2 regions of the Pseudomonas sp. Cab53 genome follow, and region 2 is predicted to be linked to the other one. Evidence: riboswitches for the same ligand, from Rfam matches in the RefSeq annotation. Region 2 holds a riboswitch; the other holds the start of a gene.
The links. A riboswitch is a leader RNA that binds a small molecule or an ion and turns the genes downstream of it on or off. The one in region 2 is predicted to bind cobalamin.
Positions count from the first base shown of each region.

Region 1 (7,094 bases), 740 kb from region 2:
ACCCGGCTTGGCGCCGAAGATCCGCCAGCCGGCCTGCCGGGCCGCCGCCTCTGCCGTCAGGCCCGACGCCAGCAAGCTGTCACGCTCGCTGCGCACCTTGGCGGCCAGGGGGTTCATGTCGGCCGGTTCATCGAGGTCCGCGACCGCTTGCACCGCCGCATCGAACAGGCGAATCAGGTTGGCGAAGGCATCGCGGAAGAATCCGGAGACTCGCAGCGTCACATCGACCCGAGGCCGGTCCAGCAGACTCAGCGGCAAGATCTCGAAATCGTCCACCCGCTGGCTGCCGGTGGCCCAGACCGGGCGCACACCCATCAACGCCATGGCCTGGGCGATGTCATCGCCGCCGGTGCGCATGGTCGCGGTGCCCCACACCGACAGGCCGAGCTGGCGCAGGTGGTCGCCGTGATCCTGCAAGTGCCGTTCGAGCATCAGGTTGGCCGATTGGAACCCGATGCGCCACGCCGTGGTGGTGGGCAGGTTGCGCACGTCTACCGAGAAAAAGTTACGCCCGGTGGGCAGCACGTCCAGGCGGCCGCGACTCGGCGCACCGCTGGGGCCGGCCGGCACGAAGCGCCCGCCCAAGGCATCGAGCAGGCCGCGCATTTCCGCCGGGCCGCAGGCGTCCAGACGCGGGGCGACGACGCTGCGCAGGTTTTCGACGATGCTGCGCACCGTTTCCCAGCCCGGTGCCTCCAGCCACAGGACGTCGCCTGCCAGCGCTTGCTCGATCAAGCGCGCCGCGAACAGCTCCAGGCGCTCGCGCGTATCGCCGGCGGTGCGCCAGGGTTCGGCACTGACCTGCTGCAACGCCTCGGGACAAGGGCCGGCCCAGGGGTCGGCCAAGGCGCAATCCAGCGGATCGAAGCCCAGTTCAAAGGCGTTCGACAGCGCCCGCAGCAGGCTCGACTGTGCACCCTTGCCGTCGCCGCGGGGAATGCGCAGCAACGCCAGCAACGTGTCGATGCGCAGCCGTCCGCTAGGCGACTCGCCGAAGATGTGCAGGCCATCGCGGATCTGCGACTCCTTCAGGTCGCACAGGTAGGTGTCCAGGCGCGGCAGCCAGACCGCCGCGTCGGCGTCAGCATCCAGTTGCAGTTCGCGGTCGATGTGGGTTTCGCGCACCAGGTTCAGGATGTCCCGCTGCAATTCTCGGGCGCGGCGCGGATCGAGCAGTTGCGCCTCGTAGTACTCGTCGGCCAGCCGTTCGAGGTCGCGCAGCGGCCCGTAGGTTTCGGCGCGGGTCAGCGGCGGCATCAGGTGGTCGATGATCACCGCCTGGGTCCGGCGCTTGGCCTGGGCGCCCTCGCCCGGGTCGTTGACGATGAACGGATAGATATTCGGCAGCGGGCCCAACAGCGCGTCCGGCCAGCAGCTTTCCGACAAACCGACACCCTTGCCTGGCAGCCATTCGAGGTTGCCGTGCTTGCCGACATGGATCACCGCGTGGGCGCCGTAGGTGTGGCGCAACCAGAAATAGAACGCCAGGTAGCCGTGGGGCGGCACCAGGTCCGGGTCGTGGTAGACCGCACTCGGGTCGACCTGATAGCCCCGCGCCGGCTGGATGCCGACGAACGTCAGGCCCAGGCGCAGGCCGGCGATCATCAGGCGGCCGTCGCGGAACATCGGGTCCTGCTCGGGCGCCCCCCAGCGCGCCAGCACCGCCTGGCGATTGGCATCAGGCAGTGCGTCGAACAGCGCCTGGTAGGCCTCGACGGCCAGGCTCTGGTGACACGGCCGCAGGTCGAGGCTGTCCAGGTCGTTGCTGACCCCACCGAGCAACTGCTGAATCAGCGCAGTGCCGCTCGCCGGCAGTTCGGCCGGCAGCGGATAACCCTCGGTGTGCAGGGCCCGCAGGATATTCAACGCGGCGGCCGGGGTGTCCAGGCCCACGCCGTTGCCGATGCGGCCGTCCCGGGTCGGGTAGTTGGCCAGGATCAGCGCCACCCGTTTCTCCCCGTTGGGCAACCGCGCCAGGGCGGTCCAGCGCCGGGCCAGTTGCGCAACGAAGTCCATGCGCTCGGGCACGGCTCGGTAGCAGACCACATCGCTCTGGCTGCGCTCGCTGCGCCAGGCCAGGTCCTTGAAACTGATGGGCCGGCTGATGATTCGCCCGTCCAGCTCCGGCAAGGCAATGTGCATCGCCAGGTCCCGCGGCCCCAGGCCTTGCTCGCTGGCACGCCAGCCGGGTTCGTTGTCCTGGGCGCAGATCGCCTGGATCACCGGAATGTCGCGGCGAAACGGCCGCAAGTGAGGCGCTTCCGGACTGGATTGGGCGAATCCGGTGGTGTTGAGGATCACCCCCGCCTCGACCTCATCCAGCCAATCCTCGACCTGCGCCAGGCAGGCCGGCTCCTTGAGGCTTGCGACGGCCATGGGCAACGGGTTGAGCCCCGCGGCTTGCAGGCGCTGGCAGAATACGTCGATGAAGGCGGTGTTCGCCGCTTGCAGGTGCGAGCGATAAAACAGCAGGGCCGCTACCGGCTGGCCGGCCTGCCAATCGGCTTGCCAATCGCCAAGGCTGGCGTTGGTCTTTTGCGGATGATAGATCGCCGTGCGCGGCAGGGCCTGCGGCTCGCCCCACCGGTAATCGCGACCGAACCATTGGCTGGCCAGGTTGTAGAACAGATTCAGGGCATTGCCCAGGCCACCCTGACGCAAGAACTGCCAGAGCCGGTCGCGCCCCTCGAAGGGCACGTTGCTGAGGTCACTCAGCTCCGGGTCAGGCCGATCGTCACCCGGCACCAGGATCAACGTCACCCCGCGCCCAGCCAATTCCATCAGCCGTTCAATGCCGTAGCGCCAATAGCCGATGCCGCCGTGCAGCGACAGCAGGATGACCTTGGCGTGGCGCAGCACGTCGTCGAAATACAGGTCTACCGAGGCGTGGTTCTGCACCTGCATCGGGTTGGCAAGGCGAAACGGCGGGTAGTCGTCCGGCAACTGCCGCGCCGCTTCGGCCAGCAGCGCCAGGCTGGAGTCGCCGCTGCACAGGATCACCAGCTCGGCGGGGGTTTGCCCCAGGTCGGCAATGTTGTCGTCCGCTACAAAGCCGCCCGGCTGGGTCCTGAGCAGGTGCATGGCTTAGACGCTGAGGGCGGCGCGCAGCTGCACTTCGAGCAGACCGGCGTCCAGCGCCTGGCCGATCAGCACCAGGCGGGTGACCCGCGCTTCATCGGCGCCCCATTGGCGATCGAAATGCTTGTCGAAACGCGTGCCGACACCCTGGACCAGCAAGCGCATCGGCTTGTTCGGGATGGCCGCGAAACCCTTGACCCGCAGCACGCCATGTTGCACCACCAGTTGAGTGAGCGCGTCCAGCAACAGGCTCTCGTCAGCCTGGGGCAGTTCGATGGAGATGGAGTCGAAAGCGTCGTGATCATGGTCATCTTCGTCGCCATCATGGTGATGGTCGTGATGGCTGTGGCGAGCGTCGATGTGTTCTTCGGAGCCGGCGCCCAGGCCGATCAACACGTCCAGTGGCAGGCGGCCGCTGCTGGCTTCGATGACCTTGACCGCCGGCGGCAACTCCTCGGCCACTTCCAGACGGACTTTCGCCAGGTCTTCGGGGCTGATCAGGTCGGCCTTGTTGAGGATCACCAGGTCGGCGCTCGCCAGTTGATCGGCGAACAGTTCGTGCAGCGGCGATTCGTGGTCCAGGTTCGGATCGAGTTTGCGCATGGCGTCCACCTGGTCGGGGAACGCAGCGAAAGTGCCGGCCGCCACGGCAGGGCTGTCGACCACGGTGATGACCGCGTCGACGGTGCAGGCGCTGCGGATTTCCGGCCACTGGAAAGCCTGGACCAACGGCTTGGGCAAGGCCAGGCCGGAGGTTTCGATGAGGATGTGGTCGAGGTCGCCACGCCGGGCCACCAACTCACGCATCACCGGGAAGAACTCTTCCTGCACCGTGCAGCACAGGCAGCCGTTGGCCAGCTCGTAGACGCGGCCGTTGGCTTCTTCTTCGGTGCAACCGATGGAGCACTGCTTGAGGATCTCACCGTCGATGCCCAGTTCGCCGAATTCATTGACGATCACCGCGATGCGGCGGCCCTGGGCATTGTCGAGCATGTGCCGCAGCAACGTGGTTTTACCCGAGCCGAGGAAACCGGTGACGATGGTGACGGGAAGTTTGGCCAGTGTTTTCATCGGATGCCCTTTGGCAAGGTGGCGGGCAAACGGGACGACAACCGCAGGCACAGGGGTGCGCGGAAGATTTCGCCACCGGATCACCCCGCCCGGTTGTAGTGAGAATCTGTCTCGAGGCAGGTCTCCTGGCTGACGGCGGGGCCGGCCCGGCTTTGACAAAGCCTGGGCAGGCAATTCCTGCGCCTTCCCGTGCACATGCACAGTGGCCCGGCAGGAACGTCACCGTTCACAGTTGCGGGGGCAGCCGCGGCTTGGACCGCGTTCCCTTCTTAGCTTCGGCGCGAACCGAAGAACCTCGAAGGCGCAAGGCTACGCAGGGTGTGCAGGCGGGTCAATCTCCGAGAGCAAGATGCAGGATGCTGTTGTGGCGAGGGAGCTTGCTCCCGCTCGGTTGCGCAGCGACCGAAAAGAGCCGGGGGCCGCTGCGCTGCCCAGCGGGAGCAGGCTCCCTCGCCACAACAGCCCGCTCGTCTGCCCTTGTACATTGACGCCCGCCCCCGCCCATGCTCTCCTGTGCGCCTAGTTACGGGTGCCCTTCACAGGGTGAAACGGGAAACCGGTGAATCGTGTGCTTTACTTCAAGGCCACGTCAGTCCGGTGCTGCCCCCGCAACGGTAAGCGAGCGAAGCGTCTTAACCACTGTGCCCATGGCATGGGAAGGTGACGCTTGCCGGCAAGGCCCAGCCCTGCCCCTCGCGAGCCCGGAGACCGGCCCATGACTCAAGCATCAACAAACCCGCGGTGGGCGGGCGCTGTTCGAACCCTGGCGACCTGCGCCCGGGTTTTCATTGCGCTCGATTTACCCACTGGACGAGACAAGAACAGAGGGAAGCGCCATGTCGACCATCAGCAGCACCGTTCGTACCGCCAGCAGCACCACCACCCTGAGCCAGCGCCTGAGCGCGGCGATCCTCGCCTCGATCCTGGGTGCCGGGCTGGTCTATTTCGCCGGGTTCTCTCACATCGAAGCGGTGCACAACGCTGCCCACGACACCCGCCACAGCGCCGCCTTTCCGTGCCATTGAGACCTGACGACATGATCAAGCGTATCGCCCAGACCGCCGGTTTCAGTGGATTGCTGGCCGCCCTGCTGCTGACCCTCCTGCAAAGTTTCTGGGTATCGCCGCTGATTCTCCAGGCCGAGACCTATGAAAAAGCCCCCGCGGCCGAAGTCCACGAGCACGCGGCCGGGGTCGCCCATACCCATGACACCGAAGCCTGGGAGCCGGAAGACGGCTGGCAGCGCGTGCTGTCCACCACGGGCGGCAACCTGGTGGTTGCGGTGGGCTTTGCGCTGATGCTGGCCGGCTTGTACACCTTGCGCGCACCGACCCGCACCGCCCAGGGCCTGCTCTGGGGGCTGGCCGGCTACGCCACGTTCGTCCTGGCACCGACACTCGGCTTGCCGCCGGAGTTGCCCGGCACGGCGGCGGCTGACCTGGCCCAGCGGCAGATGTGGTGGATTGGCACCGCCGCGTCCACCGCGGTGGGCATCGCCCTGATCGCCTTCGGCCGGCACTGGCTGCTCAAGCTGCTGGGCGTGGCAACCCTGCTGGTGCCCCACGTCATTGGCGCACCGCAACCGGAGGTCCATTCGATGCTGGCACCCGAAGCCCTTGAAACCCAGTTCAAGATCGCCTCGCAGCTGACCAACGTGGCGTTCTGGCTGGCCCTGGGCCTGATCAGCGCCTGGCTGTTCCGCCGTGACGGCCAAGCCCACCACGAGGCATGAACAGCCGCTCTTCCCAGGCTGCGCCGACCCTGGTGATCGGCCTGGGCTGCCAGCGTGGTTGTCCGGCCAGCGCGTTGCGCGCCTTGCTGGAGCAAACCCTGCAAGCCCACGGCATCGACCTTGATCACGTGCAGGCCCTGGCCAGTATCGACCTCAAGCAGAACGAAGCGGGCCTGCTGGAGCTGGCCGAGCATCTGGCGCTGCCGCTGGTGTGCTTCAGTGCCGAGCAGTTGGCCGGTTATCAGGACCGTCTCAGCCACCGCTCCGACATCGCCTTCGAACGGACCGGCTGCTACGGCATCGCCGAAAGCGCCGCCCTGGCCCTGGCCGACCGCTGGGGCACGGCACCGGCCACGCTGCTGATTACCCGCCAGCGAGGCCTCAAGAGCACGCTGGCCTTGGCGGTCGTGGCGTAAATCCCGATAATCCACGCCCAGGATCATGAGCGATCTTCATCCAAGCGCCACTCACCTACCCTGCAGGAGCCGGTCATGACCGTTTACTTCATCGGCGCCGGCCCCGGCGACCCGGAACTCATCACCGTCAAGGGCCAGCGGCTGATCCGCGGCTGCGCCGTGATCATCTACGCCGGCTCCCTGGTGCCGGCCGCCGTGCTGGAAGGCCACCGCGCCGAGCAGGTGATCAACAGCGCCGAACTGCACCTCGAACAGATCATCGAATTGATCAGGGCGGCCCACCTCAAGGGCCAGGACGTCGCCCGGGTGCACTCCGGGGACCCGAGCCTGTACGGCGCCATCGGTGAGCAGATTCGCTGCCTGCGGGCGTTGGAGATTCCGTTCGAGATCATTCCGGGCGTTACCGCAACGTCCGCCTGCGCCGCCCTGCTGGGCGCCGAGCTGACCCTGCCGGACGTGTCCCAGAGCGTCATCCTGACCCGTTACGCCGACAAGACCGCCATGCCCGCCGGGGAGGAACTGGGCAGCCTGGCGCAACACGGCGCAACCCTGGCGGTTCACCTGGGGGTCAATCATCTGGAAAAAATCGTGGCTGAACTGCTGCCCCACTACGGCGCGGATTGCCCGGTCGCCGTGATCCACCGGGCCACCTGGCCGGATCAGGATTGGGCCGTGGGTACGCTGGCGGACATCGCTGCAAAGGTCCAGGCCAAGGGCTTTCGCCGCACCGCACTGATCCTGGTGGGACGAGTGCTGGGCAATGATGTGTTCAGCGAGTCATCGCTGTACCGCGCCGG
Region 1 is NZ_AP021902.1:3,918,136-3,925,229, forward strand. Features, by position in the region: gene cobN (cobaltochelatase subunit CobN) at 1-3,081, opposite strand, end outside; gene cobW (cobalamin biosynthesis protein CobW) at 3,085-4,149, opposite strand; cobalamin riboswitch at 4,247-4,462, opposite strand; cobalamin riboswitch at 4,660-4,881, shown strand; gene KI241_RS17025 (CbtB-domain containing protein) at 4,986-5,174, shown strand; gene KI241_RS17030 (CbtA family protein) at 5,186-5,881, shown strand; gene KI241_RS17035 (cobalamin biosynthesis protein) at 5,878-6,297, shown strand; gene cobM (precorrin-4 C(11)-methyltransferase) at 6,373-7,094, shown strand, end outside.
Region 1: linked by a shared signal. The riboswitch ahead of KI241_RS17025 (CbtB-domain containing protein) and the one ahead of cobO (cob(I)yrinic acid a,c-diamide adenosyltransferase) in region 2 are both predicted to bind cobalamin.

Region 2 (7,094 bases):
TGCTTCCCGTCGTGGCCTGCACCTGACCGACGAAGTCGGGCATTTCATCCTCACCCGTGGCACCCGCAGCATGAGCGCGCTGTTCGAATTGCTCGAACGTCTCGACCAGGCTTCCCTCCAGGCTCAGCGCAAGCTGACTATTCCTTTTTTGAAAGAAACTTTGGGCTGGTAGAACCGTTGTCTGTAGTGGCCCTTGGCCGTGTCCGGACGCGACGAAACCCGCGTTCCTGCTGGGTTGCAGGCTACGTGACATTCAAAATGGGCTTAAGTGCTTAGATGTAAACGCAAAACCGGGAAGTCACATTTTCATCGATTGAATTTGCAAATGAGGTTGATAGAGGGCATAGTCTCGCCATCTTTACTACTTCAGCCACGGTCGTGCCCATGCTAAATCGCTTCGCACCCCTCGTGCCTCTCGCACTCGTTACCCTGTTGTTCGGTTGCGCTGCCCACACTCCAGTGTCTCAGCAAGTACAACAACCACAGGTTCAGAACACCGTTACCGCCCAGTCTTCCTCCGTGTCCTTCCAGGAAGAGATGGCCAACGACAAAGAGCTGGCAGCGTTCGCCGGCAACAAGCCTTACCAGCTTCCGGTGCTGGCCGACAGCATCCTGGAACGCGGCATGTCGTTGATCGGCACCCGTTACCGCTTTGGCGGCACCTCCGAAGCCGGCTTCGATTGCAGCGGTTTCATCGGCTACCTGTTCCGCGAAGAGGCCGGCATGAGCCTGCCACGTTCGACGCGGGAAATGATCAACGTGAACGCCCCGCTGGTAGCGCGCAATCAACTGGAACCTGGTGACCTGCTGTTCTTCAGCACCAGCGGCCGTCGCGGGCGCGTCAGCCACGCCGGTATCTACCTGGGCGACAACCAGTTCATCCATTCCAGCAGCCGCCGCAGCGGCGGCGTGCGAATCGACAGCCTGGGCGACAGCTACTGGAGCAAGACCTTCATCGAAGCCAAGCGCGCCCTCGCCATGGCTCCGACTGTGGTCACCGCTCGCAAGTAAGCGCACAGTTTGTAAGGCAAACTTAAAGTCTTACTTGAAGTTTGCCTCATAGCCGCTAGAATCCATGATCATTGATTGATGGCAATCCGCCTGCGTACCTCGCAGGCGGATTTGTTTTCATGCCCACGGCAGAAAAGCCGCATCCAGATCAGGATTGTTCTGCATATGTCGACGTCGGCCCGCCTTGCTCTCATGTGTCTCGCCGCGCTGCTCAGCGCTTGCGCCAGCCGTACACCGCCACCCGCGCCGGTACGGGCTCCGGTGGTCTTTGCCCCCTCACAAACCTTTTCCCCGGCCGCTGAAGACGTGCTCTTCCGGGCGTTGGGCCTGGTGGGCACGCCGTATCGCTGGGGCGGCAATACGCCGGATTCGGGGTTTGATTGCAGTGGCCTGATCGGCTACGTCTACCGCGACGCCGCCGGTATCTCGTTGCCGCGCTCCACGCGCGAAATGATCGGCATGCGCGCGCCGGACGTCGGCAAGGAGGCGTTGCAGACCGGTGACCTGGTTTTCTTCGCCACCAATGGCGGCTCACAGGTCAGCCATGCGGGGATCTATGTGGGGGAGGGGCGTTTCGTGCATGCGCCGGCCACAGGCGGGACGGTCAAGCTCGACAGCCTGTCCAAGGCCTATTGGCAGAAAGCCTACCTGGGTGCCAAGCGGGTATTGCAGCCGGAGCATCTGGCGCGTAATCCCTGAGTGGTTGCGCTGACCTTTGTGGCGAGGGGATTTATCCCCGTTGGGCTGCGAAGCAGCCCTAAAAATAGCTGCCTAACCGCGAGAACCCGACACAACGGGGTTTCCGGCTTTAGGACTGCTTCGCAGCCCAACGGGGATAAATCCCCTCGCCACAAAGGTGAGCGGCGTTACTTACCCGACACCCGCCAGATCTTGTTCCCCACGTCGTCAGCCACCAACAGCCCGCCCTGTTTATCGATTACCACGCCTACCGGCCGGCCCTGGGCTTTTTCGTCGGCATTGAGGAACCCGGTCAGCACATCCACCGGTTGTCCTACCGGCTTGCCGCCGCTGAACGGTACGAAAATCACTTTATAGCCACTGTGAGGCTTGCGGTTCCAGGAACCGTGCTGGCCGATGAAGGCACCTTCGGTGAAGGGCGCGGGCAAGCGGCTGCCTTCGGCGAAGGTCAGGCCCAGTGACGCCGTGTGGGGGCCGACGGCGTAGTCCGGGGCGATGGCCTTGGCCACCAGCGCCGGGTTCTGCGGTTCGACGCGCACATCGACGTTCTGCCCGTAGTAGCTGTAGGGCCAGCCATAGAAGGCGCCGTCCTTGACCGAGGTGATGTAGTCCGGCACCAGGTCGCTGCCGATCTCATCCCGCTCGTTCACCGCCGTCCACAGCGCGCCGCTGCTCGGCTCCCAGGCCAGGCCGTTGGGGTTGCGCAGGCCCGAAGCGAAGATGCGGTGGCTGCCGCTGGCCCGATCGACTTCCCAGATCGCCGCCCGGCCTTCTTCGGCCTCCATGCCGTTCTCCGCCACGTTGCTGTTCGAGCCCGTGGTGACGTACAGCTTGCTGCCGTCGCGACTGGCGATGACGTTCTTGGTCCAGTGATGGTTGAGGGTGCCGCCGGGCAGGTCGACGACCTTGGTCGGCTGAGCGGTGATTTGCGTGTCGCCTTCCTTGTAGGGGAAGCGAATCAGCCGGTCCGTGTCGGCCACGTACAGGTCGTTGCCCACCAGGGTCATGCCGAACGGCGAGTTGAGGTTCTCCAGGAAGACGGTGCGGGTCTCGGCGACGCCATCGTGATTGGCGTCGCGCAGCAGCGTGATGCGGTTGGGGCTGGGCACCCCGGCACCGGCGCGGCCCATGACCTTCTTCATCACCCAGCCACGGATGCCCTTGGCGTCATCCGGTTTGGGCGGGGCGTTGGTCTCGGCCACCAGCACATCGCCATTGGGCAGGACGTAGAGCCAGCGCGGATGGTCCAGCCCTTGGGCGAATGCGCCCACTTGCAGGCCCGGGGCCGCGGTCGGCTTGGCACCCTGTGGCCAGCCGATGGCTTCGGCGATGTTGACGGTGGGAATCAGGGTCTTGTTCGGCTCGGGCAGTTTCGGCGCCGGGCCGGTGCCGTCGGACACCTGCAAGGTAGAAGACTCGCCACAGGCGGCGAGCCCGACGGCAAGGGCGAGGATCAGTAAATGGGGTGGCTTGAGCATGCTGGCTTCCCTATGAATGCATGTGGTTATTCATAGAGAAGCGTAGATGCCCGTATGGTTCAACCCATCAGCCGTGGGCCTGCTTGAACAGCACGGCAATGCCCGGATGGTAATGGCCGCTCTCGTTGCGCAACTTGCGATAGGCGTAGGGGAAGTACCAGGCCACGGCGCAGGTGTTTTCCTTCTGCAGGTCGTCGAGCATGTCCTGCAATTCTTCCGGCGTGGCGCTCTGCTGGGCTTTTTGCGGCGCCACGAACAGGCAGCCGAGCTTCAAGTCGCTGGCATAGCTGATGCGCTTGGCATCGCTGGTGATTTCGGCCAGAGGCTGGGTCAGGTTCAGGTGGCTGACCTTGGGCCAGCGCTGGGTGGCCTGGATGAAGGCGCGCTCCTCGCTGCTGGCAATGAACAGATCGGCGCTGGCGTTGCGTTCGCCTTCTTCGTTCTGCTTGCGGGTGGGGGTGTCTTGCAGCGTGACCATCTCGGCCATCCAAGCCGCGGCCGACAGCAATCCGAGGTTGGCCTTTTCATCGTGCCAGTAGGGCGTGTCGTTATCGCCGCGCAGGGCGTTGTAGCGGTCGATGCAGTCAAACCAGCGCTCCAGCATCGGGCGCAGGAATTCCAGCTTCGGATTGCTGATGATCATGCCTTGCATACATTTTGCCCTCTTATTCTTGTGATATCGGGGTAATGTCTATTTGATATCACTTGCTGCAGCCTGACACAAGATTGGCGTCACTTTATTGATCCGGGCCAATGGCCGGTGAACCAGCTTTAATTGACGCTCCACCCCCAACCCTCTAACCTTCGCCGCTTGTTTCAGGTGCTTTGTGGCCATGGCCGACAGAGTGAAACAGGGAAGCCGGTGAGTGCACACGAACCCGGCGCTGCCCCCGCAACGGTAAATGAGTCAAGGTTGCCCACAAGCCACTGTGTCCTAGGATGTGTACGAAATAGTTACATAGCCTAGCCATGGGAAGGCGCGCAGCCCGGCACACGCCACTCATGAGCCCGGAGACCGGCCTGATTCATCCAACGGCGTCACGGTGGGCGATGCCAGGCTTTGTTGCCGTCCTTTTTCGTGCCTGCCCGCCGTTATTCCATCCCAACGGAGGCTTCCCCCATGTCCGGTTCCCCCCACATTGACGCGCCCGATCGCGACGAGCGCCACCTGGCGCGCATGCTGCGCAAGAAGGCGGTGATCGACGAACGCATCGCCAACTCGCCGAATGAATGCGGCCTGCTGCTGGTGCTGACCGGCAACGGCAAGGGCAAGAGCAGCTCGGCGTTCGGCATGCTGGCCCGGGCCATGGGCCACGGCATGCAATGCGGCGTGGTGCAGTTCATCAAGGGGCGCAACAGCACCGGCGAGGAACTGTTTTTCCGCCGTTGCCCCGAGCAGGTGCGCTTTCACGTCATGGGCGAAGGCTTCACCTGGGAAACCCAGGACCGCCAGCGCGACATCGCCGCCGCCGAAGCGGCCTGGGCCGTCTCGCGGCAATTGCTCAGCGATCCGGCCATCGGCCTGGTGGTGCTCGACGAGTTGAACATCGCCCTCAAGCACGGTTACCTCGACCTCGATCAGGTGCTCAGTGATTTGCAGGCGCGTCCGCCGATGCAGCATGTCGTAGTGACCGGACGCGGCGCCAAGCCTGAGATGATCGAGCTGGCCGATACCGTGACCGAGATGGGCATGATCAAGCATGCGTTCCAGGCCGGGATCAAGGCGCAGAAGGGCGTCGAACTGTGAGTGATGTCGCCCTGAGCCGCCATTGTCCGGCGGTGCTGATCGCGGCCCCCGCTTCGGGCCAAGGCAAGACCACCGTCACCGCCGCCCTGGCGCGCCTGCATCGCAATCGAGGGCGCAAGGTGCGCGTCTTCAAGTGCGGCCCGGACTTCCTCGACCCGATGATCCTCGAGCGTGCCAGCGGCGCGCCGGTCTACCAGTTGGATATGTGGATGGTCGGCGAGCAGGAAAGCCGGCGACTGCTATGGGAAGCCGCCGCCGAGGCGGACCTGATTCTGATCGAAGGGGTGATGGGTTTGTTCGACGGCACCCCGTCCAGTGCCGACCTGGCGCGGCATTTCGGCGTGCCGGTGCTGGCGGTCATCGACGGCACGGCCATGGCCCAGACGTTCGGCGCCCTGGCCCTGGGCTTGGCGCGCTACCAGCCGGACCTGCCATTCGCCGGAGTGCTGGCCAACCGTGTCGGCACCTTGCGCCACGCGCAGTTGCTCGAAGGCAGCTTGACCGAAGGCCTGCGTTGGTACGGGGCGCTCTCGCGGGAAACCGGCATCGAGTTACCCAGCCGCCACCTCGGTCTGGTCCAGGCCAGCGAATTGAATGACCTCGACCTGCGCCTCGATGCCGCCGCCGATGCCCTGGCCGGCAGTTGCGAGGTCGCGTTGCCGCCCGCCGTCGAGTTCGCCGCGCCTGAAGTCATCAACCCCGAGCCCTGGCTCGACGGCGTGCGCATCGCTGTGGCCCGGGACGAAGCGTTTGCGTTCACCTACGGCGCGAGCCTGGACCTGTTGCGGGCCATGGGCGCGAAACTGCACTTCTTTTCGCCGATTCATGACACCGAGCTGCCTGAGGCTGACAGCCTTTACTTGCCCGGCGGTTACCCCGAGCTGCACCACGTTGCGTTGGCTGAAAATGCCGCGATGCTGGCGGCGATCCGGGCTCATCATTCAGCCGGCAAGCCATTGCTCGCGGAGTGCGGTGGCATGCTGTATCTGCTGGATTGCTTGACCGACGTCGACGGCACCCGCGCTGAACTGCTGGGCTTGCTGGCCGGCGAAGCGCAGATGCAAAAACGCCTGGCGGCCCTGGCGCTGCAATCGGTGGAGCTGCCGGAAGGCACCTTGCGCGGGCACACTTATCATCATTCGTTGACCAGCACCGAGCTTGCGCCGATTGCCCGGGGGCACAGTCCCAATGGCGGGCGTGGCGCGGAAGCGGTTTTCCGGCAAGGACGGATGACGGCTTCCTATGTGCATTTTTATTTTCCGTCCAATCCGCGGGCGATTGCCGCGTTGTTTGCGCCTGATCTTGAGGCCGCCTTCGCGAGCAAGCCCGCTCCCACATTTGAACACCTGACCCCTGTGGGAGCGGGCTTGCTCGCGAAGAGCCCATGACCGACACCGCTTTCTCCCAGGCCGAACGCGACGCTGTCTACCGCGCCATCGCCGAGCGCCGCGACATGCGCCATTTCAGCGGCGGCACGGTCGAGCCGGCCTTGTTGCGCCGCTTGCTGGAGGCTGCGCACCAGGCGCCCAGCGTCGGCCTGATGCAACCCTGGCGCTTCATCCGCATCAGCGACCGCGCCTTGCGCCGCGACATCCATCGGCTGGTGGAGCAGGAGCGCGTGCGCACCGCCGAGGCCCTGGGCGAGCGCAGCGATGCATTCATGAAACTCAAGGTCGAAGGCATCAACGATTGCGCCGAAGTGTTGGTGGCAGCGTTGATGGACGACCGCGAGCGGCACATCTTCGGTCGCCGGACCTTGCCGGAAATGGACCTGGCCTCGCTGTCCTGCGCGATCCAGAATCTGTGGTTGGCCTCCCGCGCCGAAGGGCTGGGGATGGGCTGGGTGTCGCTGTTTGAGCCCCAGGCCCTGGCCGATCTGCTGGGCTTGCCCGCCGGCGCCAAGCCGCTGGCGATCCTCTGCCTGGGCCCGGTCGAGGGGTTTTATCCGGCGCCGATGCTCGCCCTCGAAGGCTGGGCGCAGCCGCGTCCGCTGAATGAACTGCTGTATGAAAACCGTTGGGGAGTGAGCCCATGAGCGTGGCGTTGCTCAGTGCCGCCGCGGTGGCCCTGGATGCGCTGCTGGGCGAGCCCCGGCGCGGCCATCCACTGGTGGCATTCGGCGGTTTCGCCGAGCGTATCGAACGGCGTTTCAATGCTGG
Region 2 is NZ_AP021902.1:4,658,413-4,665,506, reverse strand. Features, by position in the region: gene hda (DnaA regulatory inactivator Hda) at 1-172, shown strand, start outside; gene KI241_RS20285 (NlpC/P60 family protein) at 385-1,011, shown strand; gene KI241_RS20280 (C40 family peptidase) at 1,177-1,710, shown strand; gene KI241_RS20275 (sorbosone dehydrogenase family protein) at 1,878-3,188, opposite strand; gene KI241_RS20270 (hypothetical protein) at 3,256-3,840, opposite strand; cobalamin riboswitch at 3,990-4,227, shown strand; gene cobO (cob(I)yrinic acid a,c-diamide adenosyltransferase) at 4,309-4,935, shown strand; gene KI241_RS20260 (cobyrinate a,c-diamide synthase) at 4,932-6,323, shown strand; gene bluB (5,6-dimethylbenzimidazole synthase) at 6,320-6,970, shown strand; gene cbiB (adenosylcobinamide-phosphate synthase CbiB) at 6,967-7,094, shown strand, end outside.